Regions from separate parts of the Streptomyces sp. NPDC049837 genome, predicted to be linked through region 2. Evidence: predicted binding sites of a transcription regulator. Region 2 holds the regulator's gene; each other region holds the start of a gene.

Region 1 (6,596 bases), on a different contig from region 2:
CAACTCCCGAACACGCGCCCGAAGCACCTCGCCCGGCGGGGCGGGGGTCAGCGCCTCGGGCGGGCAGTCCCACTCCCGGCCGCCGCCGGGCGGGCGCAGTTGTACGTACCCGCCGACGTGCCCCATGACCTCGCCGATCCGCCCGTCCCGGGAGTCGATCATGTACTCGGGCGCGCTCATCGGCCGGCCCCGCGCAGCACGTCGACCAGCCGCATGGCCGTGTCCACGTTGCACCGGCCGAGCTCCACCAGCGGGTACGGCACTTCGCTCGCGGCCGACACCGGGTCGACCCGCAGGGACGGCAGGATCACGCCCACCCTGCGGAGCTCGTCCCGCAGTTGCGCCACCACTTGCTCGGCCGACAGCATCCCCATGACCAGGCACCTCCACGCTGAGTGTTCGGGTTCTGTACACAGCGTGGTCGATTGGCGGCTAGTCTGAACACAAAGGCGGCCCAACAACCCCATCTGTGCTAACGGGAGTTGACACATGCCCGGTCCAAAGGATCTCGACCCGTCTTCCTCACCCAGGGCACTTCTTGGCGCCGAGCTGCGCCATGCCCGCGAAAACGCCGGTCTGAGCCAGGAAGCGCTGGGTGAGAAGCTCTTCGTGAGCGGCTCGTTCATCGGCCAATTGGAGTCGGGCACACGACGGATGCAGCCCGAGATCGCGGCCAAGATCGACGACATACTGGGCACGAATGGTTTCTTCCAGCGGAACTGTAGGGCCGCCAACAAGTCGAGGTACCCGGATCACTTCGCCGAGGCGGCGGAGGCGGAAGCGGTCGCGACGGCGATCAAGGAGTACGCGCCGCTGCTGATCCCGGGCGTGCTCCAGACGGAGCCGTACGCGCGGGCCGTGTTCCGTGGCGGGCGCCCCACCGCCTCGGACGACGTCATCGACGACCTGGTCGAGGCGCGACTCGCCCGCACGCACATCCTCGACGACCCGGCGAAGCCGCTGTTCTGGACCGTCCTGGACGAGGCGGTCCTACGACGAGAGGTGGGCGGCCCGGCGGTGATGGCCGGGGCGCTGCGCCACATCGCGGCGTTGGGCCGCTGTCACCGGGTGATCGTGCAGGTCATCCCGTTCAAGGCGGGTGCGCACATGGCCCTGGCGGGCGCGCTCAAACTCATGTCCTTCGACGACGCGCCCCCGCTGGCCTACCTCGAAAGCCTGGGCTCAGGGCAGTTGCACGACGACCCGGCCACCGTCAAACACTACGAACTGTCCTACGATCTGCTCGGGGCCAGCGCACTGTCACCCCAAGAATCCCTGGCCCTGATCGAATCAGTGGCGGAGGATTACGCCCATGAAGATCGACATCCTTGAGTGGCGCAAGTCGAGCTACAGCGACGCCAGCGGCGGGAACTGCCTGGAAGTCGCCACGTGGCGCAAGTCGACGTACAGCGGCCCCAGCGGCGGCGACTGCCTCGAAGTGGCCGACGGCCACCCCGACCTCGTCCCCGTCCGTGACTCCAAGAACCCCACCGGCCCCAAGCTCGTGTTCCGGGCCGCCGCCTGGTCCGCGTTCGTAGCGGGCCTCAAGCGATAAGAGAGCGCGACGGCCCCGGGACCATCACGCCCCGGGGCCGTACCGCATCTCCAGCAGGTGCCGCAGCATGGCGAGGTCCTTGCGGTTGGCGCGCCGTACCGCCATGGCGGCGAGGCGGCTGCCGCCTCCGCCACGGTTCCGCAGCGTCATCCGCGTCCGGTCGCCCTCGACCCCGTACGGCTCCCAGGTGTACGTGGTCTCCATGGGGAACGGGCCTTGATCCGCCCGCATCACAAGCTTCCGCCCGGGCTCGTACTCGACGATCTCGTACGTGTAGACGAGCCGGCGACCGAGGAAGCGGGCGACGAACGCGGCCCTGGCGCCCACCCGTACCTCCGACTCGGTCTCCCACTCCACCGACACGATGTTCCGGTACCACTCGGGCGCGGTCGAGGGATCGGCGGCGTACGCGGCGACGAGGTCGCACGGGGCGTCGATCACGGTCTCGGTCAGGACGTCGACGGCCATGAGACCAGCGTAGAACGCCCGAGGGCGGCACCCCCTGGGAGAAGGGGTACCGCCCTCGGAACGAAAGGACGTGTCTGATCCGCGAGCGGATCAGAAGTCCATGTCACCGCCCGGCATGCCGCCCGGAGCACCGGCCGCGGCCTTCTCCGGCTTGTCGGCGATGACGGCCTCGGTGGTGAGGAAGAGCGCCGCGATGGAGGACGCGTTCTGCAGGGCAGAGCGGGTCACCTTGGCGGGGTCGATGATGCCCTCGGCGATCATGTCGACGTACTCACCGGTCGCGGCGTTCAGGCCGTGGCCGACGGGCAGGTTGCGCACCTTCTCGACGATGACGCCGCCCTCGAGACCACCGTTGACGGCGATCTGCTTCAGCGGGGCCTCAAGGGCCAGCTTGACGATGTTGGCGCCGGTCGCCTCGTCGCCCTCGAGCTCCAGCTTCTCGAAGACGCTGGACGCCTGGAGCAGGGCCACGCCACCACCGGCGACGATGCCCTCCTCGACGGCGGCCTTGGCGTTGCGCACCGCGTCCTCGATGCGGTGCTTGCGCTCCTTGAGCTCGACCTCGGTGGCGGCACCGGCCTTGATGACGGCCACGCCGCCGGCCAGCTTCGCCAGGCGCTCCTGGAGCTTCTCGCGGTCGTAGTCCGAGTCGGAGTTCTCGATCTCGGCGCGGATCTGGTTGACGCGACCCGCGACCTGCTCGCTGTCACCGGCACCGTCGACGATGGTGGTCTCGTCCTTGGTGATGACGACCTTGCGGGCGCGGCCCAGCAGGTCCAGGCCGGCGTTCTCCAGCTTGAGGCCGACCTCCTCGGAGATGACCTGGCCACCGGTGAGGATGGCGATGTCGTTCAGCATGGCCTTGCGGCGGTCGCCGAAGCCCGGGGCCTTGACGGCGACGGACTTGAACGTGCCACGGATCTTGTTGACGACCAGGGTCGACAGGGCCTCGCCCTCGACGTCCTCGGCGATGATCAGCAGCGGCTTGCCGGACTGCATGACCTTCTCCAGCAGCGGGAGCAGGTCCTTCACCGCGGAGATCTTGGAGTTGACGATCAGGATGTACGGGTCGTCGAGCGACGCCTCCATACGCTCCATGTCGGTGGCGAAGTACGCCGAGATGTAGCCCTTGTCGAAGCGCATACCCTCGGTGAGCTCCAGCTCCAGACCGAAGGTCTGGGACTCCTCGACGGTGATGACGCCTTCCTTGCCGACCTTGTCCATGGCCTCGGCGATGAGCTCGCCGATCTGGGTGTCGGCGGCGGAGATGGAGGCCGTGGAAGCGATCTGCTCCTTGGTCTCGACATCCTTCGCCTGCTCCAGCAGCGCGCCGGAGACGGCCTCGACGGCGGTCTCGATGCCGCGCTTCAGGGCCATCGGGTTGGCACCGGCGGCGACGTTGCGCAGACCCTCGCGGACGAGCGCCTGGGCGAGAACGGTCGCGGTGGTCGTACCATCACCGGCGACGTCGTCCGTCTTCTTGGCGACTTCCTTGACCAGCTCGGCGCCGATCTTCTCGTACGGGTCCTCGAGCTCGATCTCCTTGGCGATGGAGACACCATCGTTGGTGATCGTGGGGGCGCCCCACTTCTTCTCGAGGACGACGTTGCGACCCTTGGGGCCCAGGGTCACCTTGACGGCGTCGGCGAGCTGGTTCATGCCGCGCTCGAGGCCGCGCCGTGCCTCCTCGTCGAACGCGATGATCTTGGCCATGTGAAGTGGTCCTCCCGGACTGGGGTGGATGCTCCGGACCGCGCTGGCGCCCGCGACGGACGGCCTGCATGCCCCTGTGGTTCCTTGCCCCACCGGCCTGCGGACCTCACCGACCCGGTCCTTCGTTGTCACTCTCACCTTCAGAGTGCTAACGCCAATGATTAGCACTCGACCCCTACGAGTGCAAGCGCCTCTCGCATACGAGACAGGGGTCCGCCAGGGGCAGGACAGGGGTCCGGACACGCGCGAGGGGCCCGCGTCCCCTGGAACGCGGGCCCCTCGGCACTTGCGATGTCGACAGTCGATGGTCGGTCGATCGCGACGCGGCTCTCAGCCGGCGGCGAGCTTGACCATGTCCGCCTGCGGACCCTTCTGGCCCTGCGAGATCTCGAACTCGACTCGCTGACCTTCTTCAAGGGTGCGGTAGCCGTCCATCTGGATCGCGCTGTAGTGGACGAAAACATCCGCACCACCGTCGACCGCGATGAAGCCGTACCCCTTCTCCGCGTTGAACCACTTGACGGTGCCCTGAGCCATGCCTAACTCCCCTATTACTGGCCCTTGCACAGGACCGCACTTCGCGGACCCGGGTCAGACCTCACCCGCTGACAGGTGCGGGCGTGCGCCGGAACGCGTCGACCGCCGCTGAATGTATCTGCCCAACTGCCGTCTGCAACAGGTCAATCGGACGAGAATTCCGAGCATGGGTGAACGGAAAAGATGGCCGAATTGGCCAGAATCCCGGGCAAGTCGGGCCCGGCAAAGTGCGCAAATGGCGCAACTCTCAAGCTCACATTGACTGCATCTTGTCGCCGCCTCGCCCCATTCTCATATGCGGGCGGCACTGGCAGCGGCGGGGACTTCCCCAACTCTACCGCGCTCAACCATGCAGAATTGCCCCCTCCGCTTAGCTCGCGGAGGGGGCAATGGAGGTAACGCTGCGTACGTCAGCAGCCGCCTGCGACGGCCGGAATGATGGAGACACCCGCCCCGTCGGGCGTGGCGGTCTCCAGACCCTGCTCGAAGCGCACGTCATCATCGTTGACGTACACGTTCACGAACCGGCGGAGCTTGCCCTGGTCGTCCAGGACGCGGGCGGCGATGCCCGGGTGGTTCTTCTCCAGCGACTCGATGACCTCGGAGAGGGTCGCGCCCTCCGCCGTGACCTCGGCCTGGCCGTCCGTGTACGAACGGAGGATGGTGGGGATGCGGACGTTGACGCTCATGTTCGTGGTGCCTTTCAGGTCGGGTCAGGCCAGGCCGGCGTCGCGGAACGCGTCCAGGCTCGGGCGGATCGTCGCGGTCGGGCCCGTCGTCGGGGCCACCGCGTCGAGGGTCTTCAGGCCGTCGCCCGTGTTGAGCACGACCGTGGTCAGCGACGGGTCCAGCAGACCCGCCTCGATCAGCTTCTTCGTCACGCCCACGGTCACCCCGCCCGCCGTCTCGGCGAAGATGCCCTCGGTCCGGGCCAGCAGCTTGATCGCGTCCACGACCTGCTCGTCGTTGACGTCCTCCACCGCGCCGCCCGTCCGGCGCGCGATGTCCAGGACGTACGGGCCGTCGGCCGGGTTGCCGATCGCCAGCGACTTGGCGATGGTGTTCGGCTTCTGGGGCCGTACGACGTCGTGACCGGCCTTGAAGGCCGCCGACACCGGGGAGCAGCCCTCCGCCTGGGCGCCGAAGATCTTGTACGGCTTGTCCTCGACCAGGCCGAGCTTGATCAGCTCCTGGAGCCCCTTGTCGATCTTCGTGAGCTGCGAGCCGGATGCGATCGGGATGACGAGCTGGTCGGGCAGTCGCCACCCGAGCTGCTCGCAGATCTCGTACGCCAGCGTCTTCGAACCCTCGGCGTAGTACGGCCGCAGGTTGACGTTGACGAAGCCCCAGCCCTCGCCCAGCGGGTCGCCGATCAGCTCGGAGCAGAAGCGGTTCACGTCGTCGTAGGTGCCCTCGATGCCGACCAGGTCACCGCCGTAGACCGCCGCCATGACGACCTTGCCCTGCTCCAGGTCGTGCGGGATGAACACGCACGACCGGAAACCGGCCCGCGCGGCCGCGGCGCCGACGGCACCCGCCAGGTTGCCCGTCGAGGAGCAGGAGAGGGTGGTGAAACCGAAGGCGCGGGCGGCCTCCAGGGCCTGGGCGACGACACGGTCCTTGAAGGAGTGCGTCGGGTTGCCGGAGTCGTCCTTGACGAACAGTTTGCCCGGCTCGACGCCCAGCTCACGGCCCAGGTTGTCGGCCTGGACGAGCTTGGTCCAGCCCGGGTTCAGGTTCGGCTTGTCGGTCACGTCCGCCGGGACGGGGAGCAGTGGCGCGTACCGCCAGATGTTCGCGGGCCCGGCCTCGATGCGCTTGCGCAGCCCCTCGGGGTCGCCGACCGGCAGGTCGTACGCGATCTCCAGGGGCCCGAAACACAGCTCACAGGCGAAAATGGGACCGAGCTCGAAGCGCTCGCCGCATTCGCGACAGGAGAGGGCGGAAGCAGGCCCGAGGTCGACGTTCTTGGCGGTGGCGACAGTCTGTACAGCCATGGAGGCGAGGCCCTTTCTCCTCATCTTCCTCATGGCGCACTTCGCCATGAGACGGATTTGGCACCTTCCCTAGCCGGGGCCTCGCGCAAGATCTTGCGAGTGCCGGCTGGAGGGTTGCCGGGGCTTCAACGGGCCGTATCCCTCTGCCCCTCTGGATGAGCGGTATTCGATTGTCTGCACGGGGACCCGACATGCGACGGTCATCCGCGTTGTTCAAGACTGTAACCGAACCCCCGGACACTTGAGATGGTCGTCCGAAACGCGAGATGGAGATCACGTGCTGGAAGAGGTGGAGCGCTGGCTGGAGCGGCGGTCCTGGTCCGTGG
Region 2 (6,596 bases):
CAGCTCCTGGTGCCGCGCCTGGCCGACTGGTGCGCCTTCTGGCTGGAGGACGACGGCGCGGAGGGCGGCGCGCCGCGCCTGGCGCGGGTGTGGCACGCCGAAGAGTCGGCGCTGGAGACGCTGCGCGCGGTCCTGGAGAAGGAACCGCCCCACATGCCGGAGCCGGCCCGCCCCGGCCCGGTGCCGGTCCCGTGGCCGTCACCGGAGCCCGACAGCCCGGGTGGCGGTACGGCGGGCGGAACCGCGCTCGCGTACCGGCTGGTCGTGGGCGGCCACGCGCTCGGCACGCTGATGCTCGGGCGGCGCGGGCGGGGCCGTATCCCCGACGCCGTCACCACCCTCGTCGAGGACTTCGCGCGCCGCGTCGCCCTCGCCATCGGCGCCGCCCGCCGCTACACCCGCCAGGTCACCATCAGCCGGGTCCTCCAGCGCGGGCTGCTCCCCAGCCAGGTGGCGCAGATCCCGGGCGTCGAGAGCTGCGTCGTGTACGAGCCCAGCGACGACGGTCTCGCGGGCGGCGACTTCTACGACGTGTTCCAGGCCGGGCCGGGAGCGCGGCGCTGGTGCTTCATGCTCGGCGACGTCCAGGGCAGCGGCCCTGAGGCCGCCGTCGTCACCGGCCTCGCCCGCCCCTGGCTGCGGCTGCTCGCCCGCGAGGACCACCAGGTTGGCCAGGTCCTCGACCGGCTGAACCGGCTCCTCCTCGACGACGCCACCGAGGCCGCCGAAGCCGCCGCCTCCATGGTCGCCGCCGCCGGTGATCTGCCCGGTGACCTGCCCGGCGCCCCGCAGCCCCCGCAGCAGCCCCAGTCGCGGTTCCTGTCCCTCCTGTACGGCGAGCTCGTGCCGCTCGCCCCCGAGGAGGGCGGCGGCGCCCGCTGCACCCTCGCCTGCGCCGGCCACCCCCTGCCGCTCCTCCTGCGCCCGGACGGCACCGTGACGCCCGCGGCGGCGCCCCAGGTGCTGCTCGGCGTCGTGGACGACGTCGGGTACGAGAGCCACACCTTCCACCTCGCGCCCGGCGACACCCTCCTGTGCGTCACCGACGGCGTCACCGAGCGCCGCTCCCGCACGGGCCGGATGTTCGACGACGGGGACGGCCTCGCCGAGGCCCTCGCGAGCTGCGCCGGGCTGCCCGCGCGGGAGGTCGCCGACCGCATCCGGCGGGCGGTCCACACCTTCGGCGAGACGCCCGTACGCGACGACCTCGCCCTGCTGGTGCTCCAGACCCGGTAGGGGGCGCGGTGACGGACAATGGGGGGTATGCCTTCCGTACTGCCCGATGGTGAGCCCATGCCCGAGGACGGCGCGCTGCCCGCGTCCGCCCTGCTCGGGGCCGGTGAGCGGCCGCTCGGGTTCTATCTGCACGTGCCGTACTGCGCGACCCGCTGCGGCTACTGCGACTTCAACACCTACACCGCCACCGAGCTGCGCGGCTCCGGCGGCGTGCTCGCCTCCCGCGACAACTACGCCGCCACGCTGACGGAGGAAGTGCGGCTGGCGCGGAAGGTCCTGGGCGACGACCCCCGGCCGGTCCGGACGGTCTTCGTCGGTGGCGGTACGCCCACGCTGCTCGCCGCCGCCGACCTCGTGGCGATGCTCGGCGCCATCCGGGACGAGTTCGGGCTCGCGGACGACGCCGAGATCACCACCGAGGCGAACCCGGAGTCCGTCGGCCCCGCTTACCTCGCCGAGCTGCGCGAGGGCGGCTTCAACCGGATCTCCTTCGGCATGCAGAGCGCCCGGCAGCACGTCCTGAAGGTGCTCGACCGTACGCATACGCCCGGGCGGCCGGAGGCGTGCGTCGCGGAGGCGCGCGCGGCGGGCTTCGAGCACGTCAATCTCGACCTGATCTACGGCACGCCGGGGGAGAGCGACGACGACTGGCGGGCCTCGCTCGACGCGGCGATCGGCGCGGGGCCGGACCATGTCAGCGCGTACGCCCTGATCGTGGAGGAGGGCACCCAGCTCGCGCGGCGCATCCGGCGCGGCGAGGTGCCGATGACGGACGACGACGTCCACGCGGACCGCTACCTGATCGCGGAGGACGTGCTGTCCCGGGCCGGGTTCTCCTGGTACGAGGTGTCCAACTGGGCCACCTCGGACGCGGGGCGGTGCCTGCACAACGAGCTGTACTGGCGCGGCGCCGACTGGTGGGGCGCGGGGCCCGGCGCGCACAGCCACGTGGGGGGCGTGCGGTGGTGGAACGTGAAGCACCCGGGCGCGTACGCCGCCGCCCTCGCGGAGGGGCGCTCCCCGGGGGCGGGGCGTGAGGTCCTGTCGGAGGAGGACCGGCGGGTGGAGCGGGTGCTGCTGGAGCTGCGGCTGCGGGAGGGCTGCGAGCTGTCGTTGCTCAGGCCCGCGGGCCTGGCCGCCGCCGAGCGCGCGGTAAGTGACGGGCTCCTGGACCCCGGTCCTTACGCCCAGGGGCGGGCCGTGCTGACGCTGCGGGGGCGGCTGCTGGCGGACGCGGTGGTGCGGGACCTGGTGGACTAGGGGCCCGCGCAGCGGTCTACGGCGCCGTCACGAAGTCGATCAGCTCCTCCACCCTCCCCAGCAGCGCAGGCTCCAGGTCCTTGTACGAGGTGACCCGCGACAGGATGTGCTGCCAGGCCGCGCCCGTGTTCGTGGGCCAGCCCAGGGCGCGGCAGACGCCCGTTTTCCAGTCCTGGCCGTGGGGGACGGAGGGCCAGGCGGGGATGCCCAGGGAGGAGGGCTTCACGGCCTGCCAGATGTCGATGTACGGGTGGCCCACGACCAGGGTGTGGGCGTCGGTGACGGAGGCCGCGATGCGGGACTCCTTGGAGCCGGGGACCAGGTGGTCCACCAGGACGCCGAGGCGGGCGTCGGGGCCCGGGCCGAAGTCCCGGACGATGGCGGGGAGGTCGTCGACGCCCTCCAGGTACTCGACGACCACGCCCTCGACGCGCAGGTCGTCGCCCCACACCCGCTCGACCAGTTCCGCGTCGTGGCGGCCCTCCACATAGATGCGCCCCGCACGGGCGACACGCGCGCGTGCGCCCGGGACGGCGATGGAGCCCGAGGCGGTGCGGGACGGGCGGGCAGGAGCCGCCACAGGGCGGACCAGGGTGACCGGGCGCCCCTCCAGGAGGAAGCCCCTCGGCGCCAGCGGGAACACCCGGTGCTTGCCGAACCGGTCCTCCAGGGTCACCGTGCCCGCCTCGCAGCGGATCACCGCCCCGCAGAACCCGGTGCTCACCTCCTCGACCACCAGATCGGGGTCGGCGGGCACCTCGGGAGCGGGCCCGGACTTCTTCCACGGCGGCGTCAGGTCAGGGTCGTAAGCGCGCATTCGGCAGACGCTACGACACCCCGAACCGGCGGGCCAGTTCATCGCGTTGGGCGCGCACGAAGGCGGCGTCGACGACGGCACCGTGCCCCGGGACGTACACGGCGTCCTCTCCGCCCAGGTCCAGCAGCCGGTCCAGGGCGGCCGGCCAGCGCGACGGGATGGCGTCCGGCCCGGCCTGCGGGTCGCCCGACTCCTCCACCAGGTCGCCGCACAGGACGACCTCCTGGGAGCCCGGTACGAGCACGGCCAGGTCGTGGCCGCTGTGGCCCGGGCCCACGTTGGCCAGCAGCACCTGCCGCCCGCCCAGCTCCAGCGTCCACTCGCCGCACACCAGGTGGTGCGGGGCCACCAGCACGTCCGTCGCCTCGACGGCGTCCGCCTCGGCGACCCCGTGCCGTACGGCGTCGCGGCGCAGCCCCTCGCGGTCCTTGGTCAGTACGGTGTCGACGCCGACCGCCCCGAAGACCTCCGCCCCCGCGAACGCCGCCGTGCCGAGCACATGATCGAAATGGGGGTGACTCAGTGCGATGTGCGTCACTCTCCGGCCGCCCATCAGCGCCTGCGCCTGTGCCCGGATCTCGGCGCCCTCACGGAGCGTGGCGCCCGTGTCGAACAGCAGGGCCCGGTCCTCGCCGACCACCAACGCCGTGGTCGCGTCCCACACCGGCAGCCTCCTGCGGCCGATCCCGTCGGCGAGACGCTCCCATCCGAAGTCTTCCCAACTGACGTCCATACCGCGACGCTATCGGCAACCACCAGCGCCGTCTCGCGGTAGCGTGGCCCGCCGCCCTTGCCGGGGGCGTACCCCGGCGCCGTACACTGGCCGGGGACAACTGGCACTCGGGCATCGCGAGTGCCAGCCAAGCAGAAGGAACCACAGCCAGACGGAGGTGCGCGCGATGCTCAGCGAACGCAGACTCGAGGTGCTGCGCGCCATCGTCCAGGACTACGTCGGCACCGAGGAGCCCGTCGGGTCGAAGGCCCTCACGGAGCGCCACAACCTCGGCGTCTCGCCCGCCACCGTGCGCAACGACATGGCGGTGCTGGAGGAGGAGGGCTTCATCGCCCAGCCCCACACCAGCGCGGGCCGCATCCCCACGGACAAGGGCTACCGCCTCTTCGTCGACAAGCTCGCCGGCGTCAAGCCGCTGTCGACGCCGGAGCGGCGTGCCATCCAGAACTTCCTGGACGGAGCCGTCGACCTCGACGACGTCGTCGGCCGCACGGTACGGCTGCTCGCGCAGCTCACCCGGCAGGTCGCGGTCGTGCAGTACCCGTCCCTGACGCGCTCCACCGTGCGCCACGTGGAACTGCTGTCGCTGGCCCCCGCCCGGCTGATGCTCGTCCTGATCACCGACACCGGGCGCGTGGAGCAGCGCATGGTCGACTGCCCCGCGCCGTTCGGCGAGACGTCCGTCGCGGATCTGCGGGCGCGGCTGAACAGCCGCGTCGTGGGACGCCGCTTCACGGACGTACCGCAGTTGGTGCAGGACCTTCCCGAGTCCTTCGAGGCGGAGGACCGGGGCACGGTCTCCACGGTGCTGGCCACGCTGCTGGAGACGCTCGTGGAAGAGACCGAGGAGCGGCTGATGATCGGCGGTACCGCCAATCTCACCCGCTTCGGGCACGACTTCCCGCTGACGATCCGGCCGGTGCTGGAGGCGCTGGAGGAGCAGGTGGTGCTCCTCAAGCTGCTCGGCGAGGCCAAGGACTCGGCCATGACCGTACGTATCGGGCACGAGAACGCCCATGAGGGGCTCAACTCCACGTCCGTCGTCGCGGTCGGCTACGGTTCGGGCGACGAGGCAGTCGCCAAACTCGGCGTGGTCGGACCGACCCGCATGGACTACCCCGGAACGATGGGAGCGGTACGCGCAGTGGCACGTTACGTCGGACAGATCCTGGCGGAGTCGTAAGTGGCCACGGACTATTACGCCGTACTCGGCGTGCGCCGCGACGCGTCCCAGGACGAGATCAAGAAGGCGTTCCGGAGGCTCGCCCGCGAGCTGCACCCGGACGTCAACCCCGATCCGAAGACGCAGGAGCGGTTCAAGGAGATCAACGCCGCCTACGAGGTGTTGTCGGACCCGCAGAAGAAGCAGGTCTACGACCTCGGCGGTGACCCGCTGTCCGCCTCCGGCGGCGGCGCGGGCGCGGGTGGCTTCGGCGCGGGTGGCTTCGGCAACTTCTCCGACATCATGGACGCCTTCTTCGGTACGGCGTCCCAGCGCGGCCCCCGGTCGCGCACCCGGCGCGGCCAGGACGCCATGATCCGTCTGGAGGTCGAGCTCCAGGAGGCGGCCTTCGGCACGACCAAGGACATCCAGGTCGACACGGCCGTCGTCTGTACGACGTGTTCCGGCGAGGGCGCGGCGCCCGGTACGTCGGCCCAGACGTGCGACATGTGCCGCGGCCGTGGCGAGGTCTCCCAGGTCACCCGGTCCTTCCTGGGCCAGGTCATGACGTCCCGCCCCTGCCCCCAGTGCCAGGGCTTCGGCACCGTGGTCCCCACCCCGTGCCCGGAGTGCGCGGGCGACGGCCGGGTCCGCTCCCGCCGTACGCTCACGGTCAAGATCCCGGCCGGTGTGGACAACGGCACCCGCATCCAGCTCGCCGGCGAGGGCGAGGTCGGCCCTGGCGGTGGCCCGGCGGGCGACCTGTACGTCGAGATCCACGAGCTGCCGCACCCGGTCTTCCAGCGGCGCGGCGACGACCTGCACTGCACGGTGACGATCCCGATGACGGCGGGCGCGCTCGGTACGAAGGTGCCGCTGGAGACGCTCGACGGCATGGAGGAGGTCGACATCCGGCCCGGTACGCAGTCGGGCCAGTCGATCCCGCTGCACGGGCGCGGTGTCACGCACCTGCGGGGCGGCGGGCGCGGTGACCTCATCGTGCACGTCGAGGTCCAGACGCCGTCGAAGCTGGACCCGGAGCAGGAGCGGCTGCTGCGGGAGCTGGCCAAGCTGAGGGGCGAGGAGCGGCCCACGGGTCAGTTCCAGCCGGGGCAGCAGGGCCTGTTCTCCCGCCTCAAGGACGCGTTCAACGGCCGCTAGGCCGTTCCGCACGAGGCGGGTGCCGGGCGCGCGGGCCCGGGGTTCGGTACGGGCGCGGGGGCGTGACACCATGCGTGCATGTCCTCCGCACTGACCGATCTCTGCCGGTACCCGATCGTGCAGGCCCCCATGGCGGGTGGCGCCTCCTGTCCGCAGCTCGTCGCGGCCGTGTCCGACGCCGGCGGCCTGGGTTTCCTCGCCGCCGGGTACAAGACCGCCGACGGCAT
Region 3 (6,596 bases), on a different contig from region 2:
TCGTGGGCGCCTCCCGCATCGGGCGCCGCGTGATGGAGCTGCTGCGCCCCTTCGACGTACAGGTCCTGCTGTACGACCCGTACGTCACCCCCGACGAGGCCGCGGGGCTCGGCGCCGTCCCGGCCACGCTCGACGAACTGTGCGCCCGCGCCGACATCGTCTCCGTGCACGCCCCCCAACTGCCGTCCACGCACCACATGATCGGCGCCCCGCAGCTCGCCCTCATGCCGGACGGCGCGACGCTCATCAACACCTCGCGCGGCTCGCTCATCGACGAGACGGCCCTGCTCGCGCACCTCACCTCGGGCCGCCTCAACGCCGTACTCGACGTCACCGACCCCGAACTCCCGCCCCCCGACTCCCCGCTCTACACCCTCCCCAACGTCCTGCTCACCCCGCACATCGCGGGCTCGCTCGGCAACGAGCTGCACCGGATGGCGGACCATGCGCTGGACGAGCTGGAGCGGTACGGGAGGGGCGCGCCGTTCGCGGATCCGGTGCGGCCGTGGGAGCTGAACCGTTCCGCGTAGCACGGGAAACACCGAGGCCCGGTGCCCCCGCGACGGGGGCACCGGGCCTCGAAACGCTCAGCAGGCGTCAGAAGACGTCAGTGGGCGTGGCCGTGACCGTGGCCGTGGCCCGCGTCCGCCGGCTCCTCTTCCTTCTTCTCGACGACCAGGGTCTCGGTCGTGAGCAGCAGGGAGGCGATGGAGGCGGCGTTCTCCAGGGCAGAGCGGGTGACCTTGACCGGGTCGATGACGCCGGCCTTGACCAGGTCGCCGTACTCGCCGGTGGCGGCGTTGAAGCCCTGGCCCTTGTCGAGCTCCGCGACCTTGGAGGTGATGACGTAGCCCTCCAGGCCGGCGTTCTCGGCGATCCAGCGCAGCGGCTCGACGGCGGCGCGGCGGACGACCGCGACACCGGTGGCCTCGTCGCCCTCCTTGCCGAGGTTGCCGTCCAGCACCTTGACGGCGTGGACGAGCGCGGAGCCACCACCGGAGACGATGCCCTCCTCGACCGCGGCGCGGGTCGCGGAGATGGCGTCCTCCAGGCGGTGCTTCTTCTCCTTCAGCTCCACCTCGGTGGCGGCGCCGACCTTGATCACGCACACGCCGCCGGCCAGCTTCGCGAGGCGCTCCTGGAGCTTCTCGCGGTCCCAGTCGGAGTCCGTGGTCTCGATCTCGGCCTTGATCTGCGCGACGCGGCCGGTCACGTCCTCGGACTTGCCACCGCCGTCGACGATCGTGGTGTCGTCCTTGGTGACGGTGACGCGGCGGGCGGTGCCCAGCACGTCCAGACCGGCCTGGTCGAGCTTGAGGCCGACCTCCTCGGCGATGACGGTGGCGCCGGTGAGGGCGGCCATGTCGCCGAGCATCGCCTTGCGGCGGTCGCCGAAGCCGGGGGCCTTGACCGCGACGGCGTTGAACGTGCCGCGGATCTTGTTGACGACCAGGGTCGACAGGGCCTCGCCCTCGACGTCCTCGGCGATGATCAGGAGCGGCTTGGAGGAGCCGGCCTGGATGACCTTCTCCAGCAGCGGGAGCAGGTCGGTGATCGCGGAGATCTTGCCCTGGTGGATCAGGATGTACGGGTCGTCGAGGACGGCCTCCATACGCTCCTGGTCGGTGACCATGTACGGGGACAGGTAGCCCTTGTCGAAGGCCATGCCCTCGGTGAAGTCCAGCTCCAGGCCGAAGGTGTTGGACTCCTCGACGGTGATGACACCGTCCTTGCCGACCTTGTCCATGGCCTCGGCGATGAGCTCGCCGACCTGCTGGTCCTGGGCGGAGAGCGCGGCGACGGCGGCGATGTCGGCCTTGTCGTCGATCGGGCGGGCCGAGGCGAGCAGCTCGTCGGAGACGGCCTTGACCGCGGCGTCGATGCCCTTCTTGAGGGCGGCCGGGGAGGCGCCCGCGGCGACGTTGCGCAGACCCTCGCGGACCAGGGCCTGGGCCAGGACCGTGGCGGTGGTGGTGCCGTCACCCGCGATGTCGTTGGTCTTGGTCGCCACCTCCTTCACGAGCTGGGCGCCGAGGTTCTCGTACGGGTCCTCGACCTCGACCTCGCGGGCGATGGTGACACCGTCGTTGGTGATGGTCGGCGCGCCGAACTTCTTGTCGATGACGACGTTGCGGCCCTTGGGGCCGATCGTCACCTTGACCGTGTCGGCAAGCTTGTTGACGCCGCGCTCAAGGGCGCGACGGGCGTCCTCGTCGAACTTCAGGATCTTCGCCATGGGAGCGATTCAGCCCTCTCGGAAACTCGGGTTAACGAACCGCGCCCCTCGCCGCCCGGCAATGTGTCATCAGCGGGGGCCAGGGGCGCAGCTCAAAAGCAATCTCTGCGGTGACTTACTTCTCGACGATCGCGAGCACGTCGCGAGCCGAGAGGACGAGGTACTCCTCGCCGCTGTACTTCACCTCGGTGCCGCCGTACTTGCTGTACAGCACGATGTCGCCGGTCTTGACGTCGAGCGGCAGACGCTCGCCGTTCTCGAAGCGGCCCGGGCCAACGGCCAGGACGACGCCCTCCTGGGGCTTCTCCTTGGCGGTGTCCGGGATGACCAGGCCAGAGGCGGTGGTCTGCTCGGCGTCGAGCGGCTGGACCACGATGCGGTCCTCGAGCGGCTTGATGGCAACCTTGGAGCTGGTGGTCGTCACGATCCGACCTCCCCCTTCGGAGATCTCACGGGGTTAACTGTCTGAGGTGGCGACCAGGTGGATCCGTCGTCGCGGGTGCCGGACCTGCCCGTCGCTGTGTTGGCACTCTCCAGTGGGGAGTGCCAGAGCCGAGACTATGACCGCGATTAGCACTCGGTCAAGCGGAGTGCCAATTCATCGCCCGGCCGTGGCGCCGGCCCGGCTTCCGGGAGGCAGTCGGGGGCGGGGTCAGACGTAGTCCTCCAGCCTGGCCACCGCGTACCCCTTGGCCGTGACGACGTCCATCACCTGCCGGATCATGTCCGGCATGGTGCCGTTCCAGTCCTCCCGGCCCCGGAAGTGCGTGAGGATGATGTCGCCGGGATGCAGGTCCCGGTCCCATTCGCGCCACTCCATGTGGTCGGGGAAGGCTTCGGCCGCCCACAGGGGTACGGCCCTGACGCCGCACGACTGGGCGGCCCGCAGCGTGTCGGCGTTGTAGTTGCCGTAGGGCGGGCGGAAGAGGGTGGGGCGTTTGCCGTACCGCTTCTCGATGTTGGCCTGCTGGCCGCAGATCTCGTGCTTCTGCTCCGCGTACGAAAGGGCGGGCATGTAGCGGTGGTTGAGGGTGTGGTTGTGCAGGGCCACGCCCAGGTCCTGCATCCGCTTGAAGTAGCCGTAGTCCTCCTTGACCAGGTAGTCGCTGAGGAAGGCGCTGTAGGGGATGCCCAGTTCGGCCATCATGCGCAGCAGGCGCGGGTCCTTCTCCGCGCCGTCGTCGATCGTGAGGAACACGACCCGTTCCGTGGTCGGGACGGTGGTGAAGACCGGTGGCAGGGTCGGGTCACCGACTCCGAAGCCCTGGCGGAAGGTGATGTGCGGCTTGTCGCCGGGCGCCGGGGGCGGGGGCGCGGCCAGGGGGGTGGCCTTGAGGCCCCACCTCTTGGCGGCGAGGGCACGGGCGGCCTGGGCGCGCCGGGCCTTCTCCACGTACGCATTGAGGGCGTCGGACGCGGCGGGGGGCCGCTGGGGCTGCTGCCCGGCGGCGGGCTCGGCCTGGCCTCCGGCACCGGCGCCCGCACCGGCCGCCGGCCCGCCGTCGCCGGTTTCCCCCGCACAGGCGGAGCCGAGCGCCGCGACCAGCAGCGCGCCCAGCAGGATCCGAGCCCGCTTGCTTACCCTTTGACCTTTTTGTCGTACTAGCTGCATGGCGCCGCATCCTGTCAGCGCACCGCCTCCACCACCGGCCGACACCGCCGCCTGACGCGCACCATCCCCCGCCTGGCCCACAATGGGCCGGGTGACCGATCTCGCCGCCTTCTCCGCGCTCCTCACCGACGAGGGCCAGACCCTGCTCGCCGCCCTGCGCGACTACACCCCCGCCCAGGAGCTGGCCGTCGCCTCCAGGCTGCGCCGCGAGCACCCGGCCGACCTCGTCACGGCGGCGATCGGGCAGGCGCGGCTGCGGCAGCGGGCGGTGGCGAAGTTCGGCGAGCAGGACGCGCACCGCATGTACTTCACGCCCGGCGGCGTCGAGCAGTCCACCCGCAAGCCCGTCGCGGAGTACCGGGCGGCCCGTTTCAAGGAACTCGGCGTGCGCGGCGTCGCCGACCTGTGCAGCGGGATCGGCGGCGACGCCATCGCGCTCGCCCGCGCCGGCATCCGCGTCCTGGCCGTCGACCGCGACCCGCTGACGGCCGAGGCCGCCCGCGCCAACGCCGCCGCCCTGGGCCTGGCCGGCCTGATCGAGGTGCGCTGCGCGGACGTCACGGAGGTCGACACCTCCCCGTACGACGCGGTCTTCGTCGACCCGGCGCGGCGCGGTGGCCGGAGCGGTGGCCGGATCTTCGACCCGGAGGCGTACTCCCCGCCCCTGTCCTGGGCCATCGACGCGGCGCGCAAGGCCCCGCACGCCGCGCTGAAGATCGCCCCGGGCATCCCGCACGAGACCGTCCCGCCGGAGGCGGAGGCCGAGTGGGTCTCCGACGGCGGCGACGTGAAGGAGGCGGTGCTGTGGTTCGGCACCCGCCCCGGCGCGGTCACCGCGACCCTCCTGCCCGGCCCGCACAGCCTCACCGGCCGGGGCCTGCCCGACCCGCCGGTCCGCCCCGTCGGCCGCTTCCTGTACGAGCCCGACGGCGCCGTGATCCGCGCGCACCTGGTCGCGGAGGTCGCGGACGACCTCGGCGGCGGCCTGGTCGACGAGACGATCGCGTACATCACGGCGGACGACCTGCGCCCCACCGCGTACGCCACCGCGTACGAGATCACCGACGAGCTGCCCTTCAACCTCAAGAAGCTGAAGGCCCTGCTGCGCGACCGCGAGGTCGGCACCCTGACGGTGAAGAAGCGCGGCTCGGCGGTCGAACCGGAGGAACTGCGCCGCAAGGTGAAACCGAAGGGCCCGAACGCGGCCACGGTCTTCCTGACCCGCGTGGCGGGGGCACCGACGATGCTGATCGGGCAGCCGGTCTAGGTCGTGTCGGGTGGATCATGTTTGGGCCGCGTGCCCCGGCACGCGCATCTGCGGCGTGCGCACCCGGTTCCGATGTCACCATGATCCGCCGGACACTCCCTAGGCGGCCAGCCGCAGCACCAGGCGGCGGTGGGCGACCGCCTTGGCGGCGCCGATCAGGCCGTGCACCCACAGGATGAGGCCCGCGCCCATGGCGTAGGCGACCTCCGGGTACGTCGTGTCACCGGGGCGGGCCAGCGCCGGGACGGCGAACGCCAGCCCCAGCCCGGCCGCGCACAGCACGAACGCCGACAGCAGCCACGCCAGGCTCATCCCGGGCGCCCGGAAGCGGGCGTCGTGGACCGGGGACGGGTCCAGGGCCGCCCACTCCAGCAGCCGGGCGCGCAGCGTGCCGTCCTGGCGGATCCCGAGCACGACGACGATCACCAGCGGCACCATGGCGGCCAGTCCCAGGCAGGCGGCGAGGCCGGCGGCGATGGCGACGAGCGGGTCCGTCAGACCGTCGAGCGACACGATCGCCCCGCCGATGAAGGCCCACCCCACCTGGAGTCCGGCCAGCGTCAGCAGGAAGAGCGTCAGCCGCCCGCCGCCCAGCATCCGCCGGTTCAGCTCGCGGATCGCCATCGTCCGGTCGGCGAGCAGTGCCTCACGCCCGGGCCAGGTCCGAAGGTGCACGGGCGGCGGAGGCGGAGGCAGGAGCTTACGGCTGGGCATGGTCGGAGACGGCATGGTCCGAGGCTAGCCCCCCATGAGGGGGCGTCACGATCGCGTCTCAGGCCGTCCCGTGCGACTCGAACCGCCAGCGGTGCACCGGGCGGGTGACCAGGTCGGCGGCGGGTTCGGGGAGTTCGGGGAGGGCCGCGTCGCAGGGGGCCTGCCACCAGGTCAGGACCAGAACCCGGTCGCCGGGGGCCGTGAAGGTCTCCCGGCGGACCGGCTCGGTGGGCAGCGGCTGGGCGCGTGCCCACTCCAGGAGTTCGGCGCCCCGGCCCTCCGCCGCGCGGGCCTCCCACATGAGGGTGACCACGGTCATGAGTAGAGGTTGTCCTTGCTGATCTCGTGCACGTGGTCGTGGTCGTGGTTCCCGGGCACGTGCGGGTCGGTGACCGGCAGGGAGGAGTCCGCCGACAGCTCCAGGTCCGAGGCCGGCCGGTTGCGGGCCACCATCTCGGCGCCGAGGGCCGCGACCATCGCGCCGTTGTCGGTGCACAGCTTGGGGCGCGGCACGCGCAGCCGGATGCCGGCCCGCTCGCACCGCTCCTCCGCTAGTGCCCGCAGCCGCGAGTTGGCGGCCACGCCGCCGCCGATCATCAGGTGGTCGACGCCCTCGTCCTTGCAGGCCCGCACCGCCTTGCGGGTCAGGACGTCGACGACCGCCTCCTGGAAGGACGCCGCCACGTCCCGTACCGGGACCTCCTCGCCCGCCGCGCGCTTGGCCTCGATCCAGCGGGCCACGGCCGTCTTCAGGCCCGAGAAGGAGA

The links. The regulator HrcA, encoded in region 2, represses chaperone genes, less so after heat shock. The targets are predictions, from matches to a motif close to TTNGCACTCNGNNNNNCNGAGTGCNAA.
Region 1: the regulator HrcA is predicted to act here: its motif matches at 3,862-3,888, upstream of groL (chaperonin GroEL).
Region 3: the regulator HrcA is predicted to act here: its motif matches at 2,807-2,833, upstream of groES (co-chaperone GroES).

What each region holds. Positions count from the first base shown of each region.
Region 1 covers NZ_JBFAMP010000005.1:466,994-473,589, forward strand. The annotation lists gene AB0J57_RS17035 (hypothetical protein) at 1-180, opposite strand, end outside; gene AB0J57_RS17040 (hypothetical protein) at 177-374, opposite strand; gene AB0J57_RS17045 (helix-turn-helix transcriptional regulator) at 490-1,332, shown strand; gene AB0J57_RS17050 (DUF397 domain-containing protein) at 1,313-1,555, shown strand; gene AB0J57_RS17055 (SRPBCC family protein) at 1,580-2,023, opposite strand; gene groL (chaperonin GroEL) at 2,114-3,736, opposite strand; gene AB0J57_RS17065 (cold-shock protein) at 4,067-4,273, opposite strand; gene AB0J57_RS17070 (ubiquitin-like small modifier protein 1) at 4,684-4,962, opposite strand; gene thrC (threonine synthase) at 4,987-6,270, opposite strand; SAM riboswitch class I at 6,288-6,432, opposite strand; gene AB0J57_RS17080 (glucosyl-3-phosphoglycerate synthase) at 6,548-6,596, shown strand, end outside.
Region 2 covers NZ_JBFAMP010000006.1:450,816-457,411, reverse strand. The annotation lists gene AB0J57_RS19895 (SpoIIE family protein phosphatase) at 1-1,236, shown strand, start outside; gene hemW (radical SAM family heme chaperone HemW) at 1,264-2,496, shown strand; gene AB0J57_RS19885 (DUF3097 domain-containing protein) at 2,513-3,313, opposite strand; gene AB0J57_RS19880 (MBL fold metallo-hydrolase) at 3,324-4,046, opposite strand; gene hrcA (heat-inducible transcriptional repressor HrcA) at 4,213-5,229, shown strand; gene dnaJ (molecular chaperone DnaJ) at 5,230-6,369, shown strand; gene AB0J57_RS19865 (nitronate monooxygenase) at 6,448-6,596, shown strand, end outside.
Region 3 covers NZ_JBFAMP010000009.1:222,681-229,276, reverse strand. The annotation lists gene AB0J57_RS24790 (hydroxyacid dehydrogenase) at 1-530, shown strand, start outside; gene groL (chaperonin GroEL) at 608-2,236, opposite strand; gene groES (co-chaperone GroES) at 2,352-2,660, opposite strand; gene AB0J57_RS24775 (polysaccharide deacetylase family protein) at 2,889-3,848, opposite strand; gene AB0J57_RS24770 (class I SAM-dependent methyltransferase) at 3,931-5,115, shown strand; gene AB0J57_RS24765 (hypothetical protein) at 5,215-5,844, opposite strand; gene AB0J57_RS24760 (hypothetical protein) at 5,888-6,148, opposite strand; gene tsaD (tRNA (adenosine(37)-N6)-threonylcarbamoyltransferase complex transferase subunit TsaD) at 6,145-6,596, opposite strand, start outside.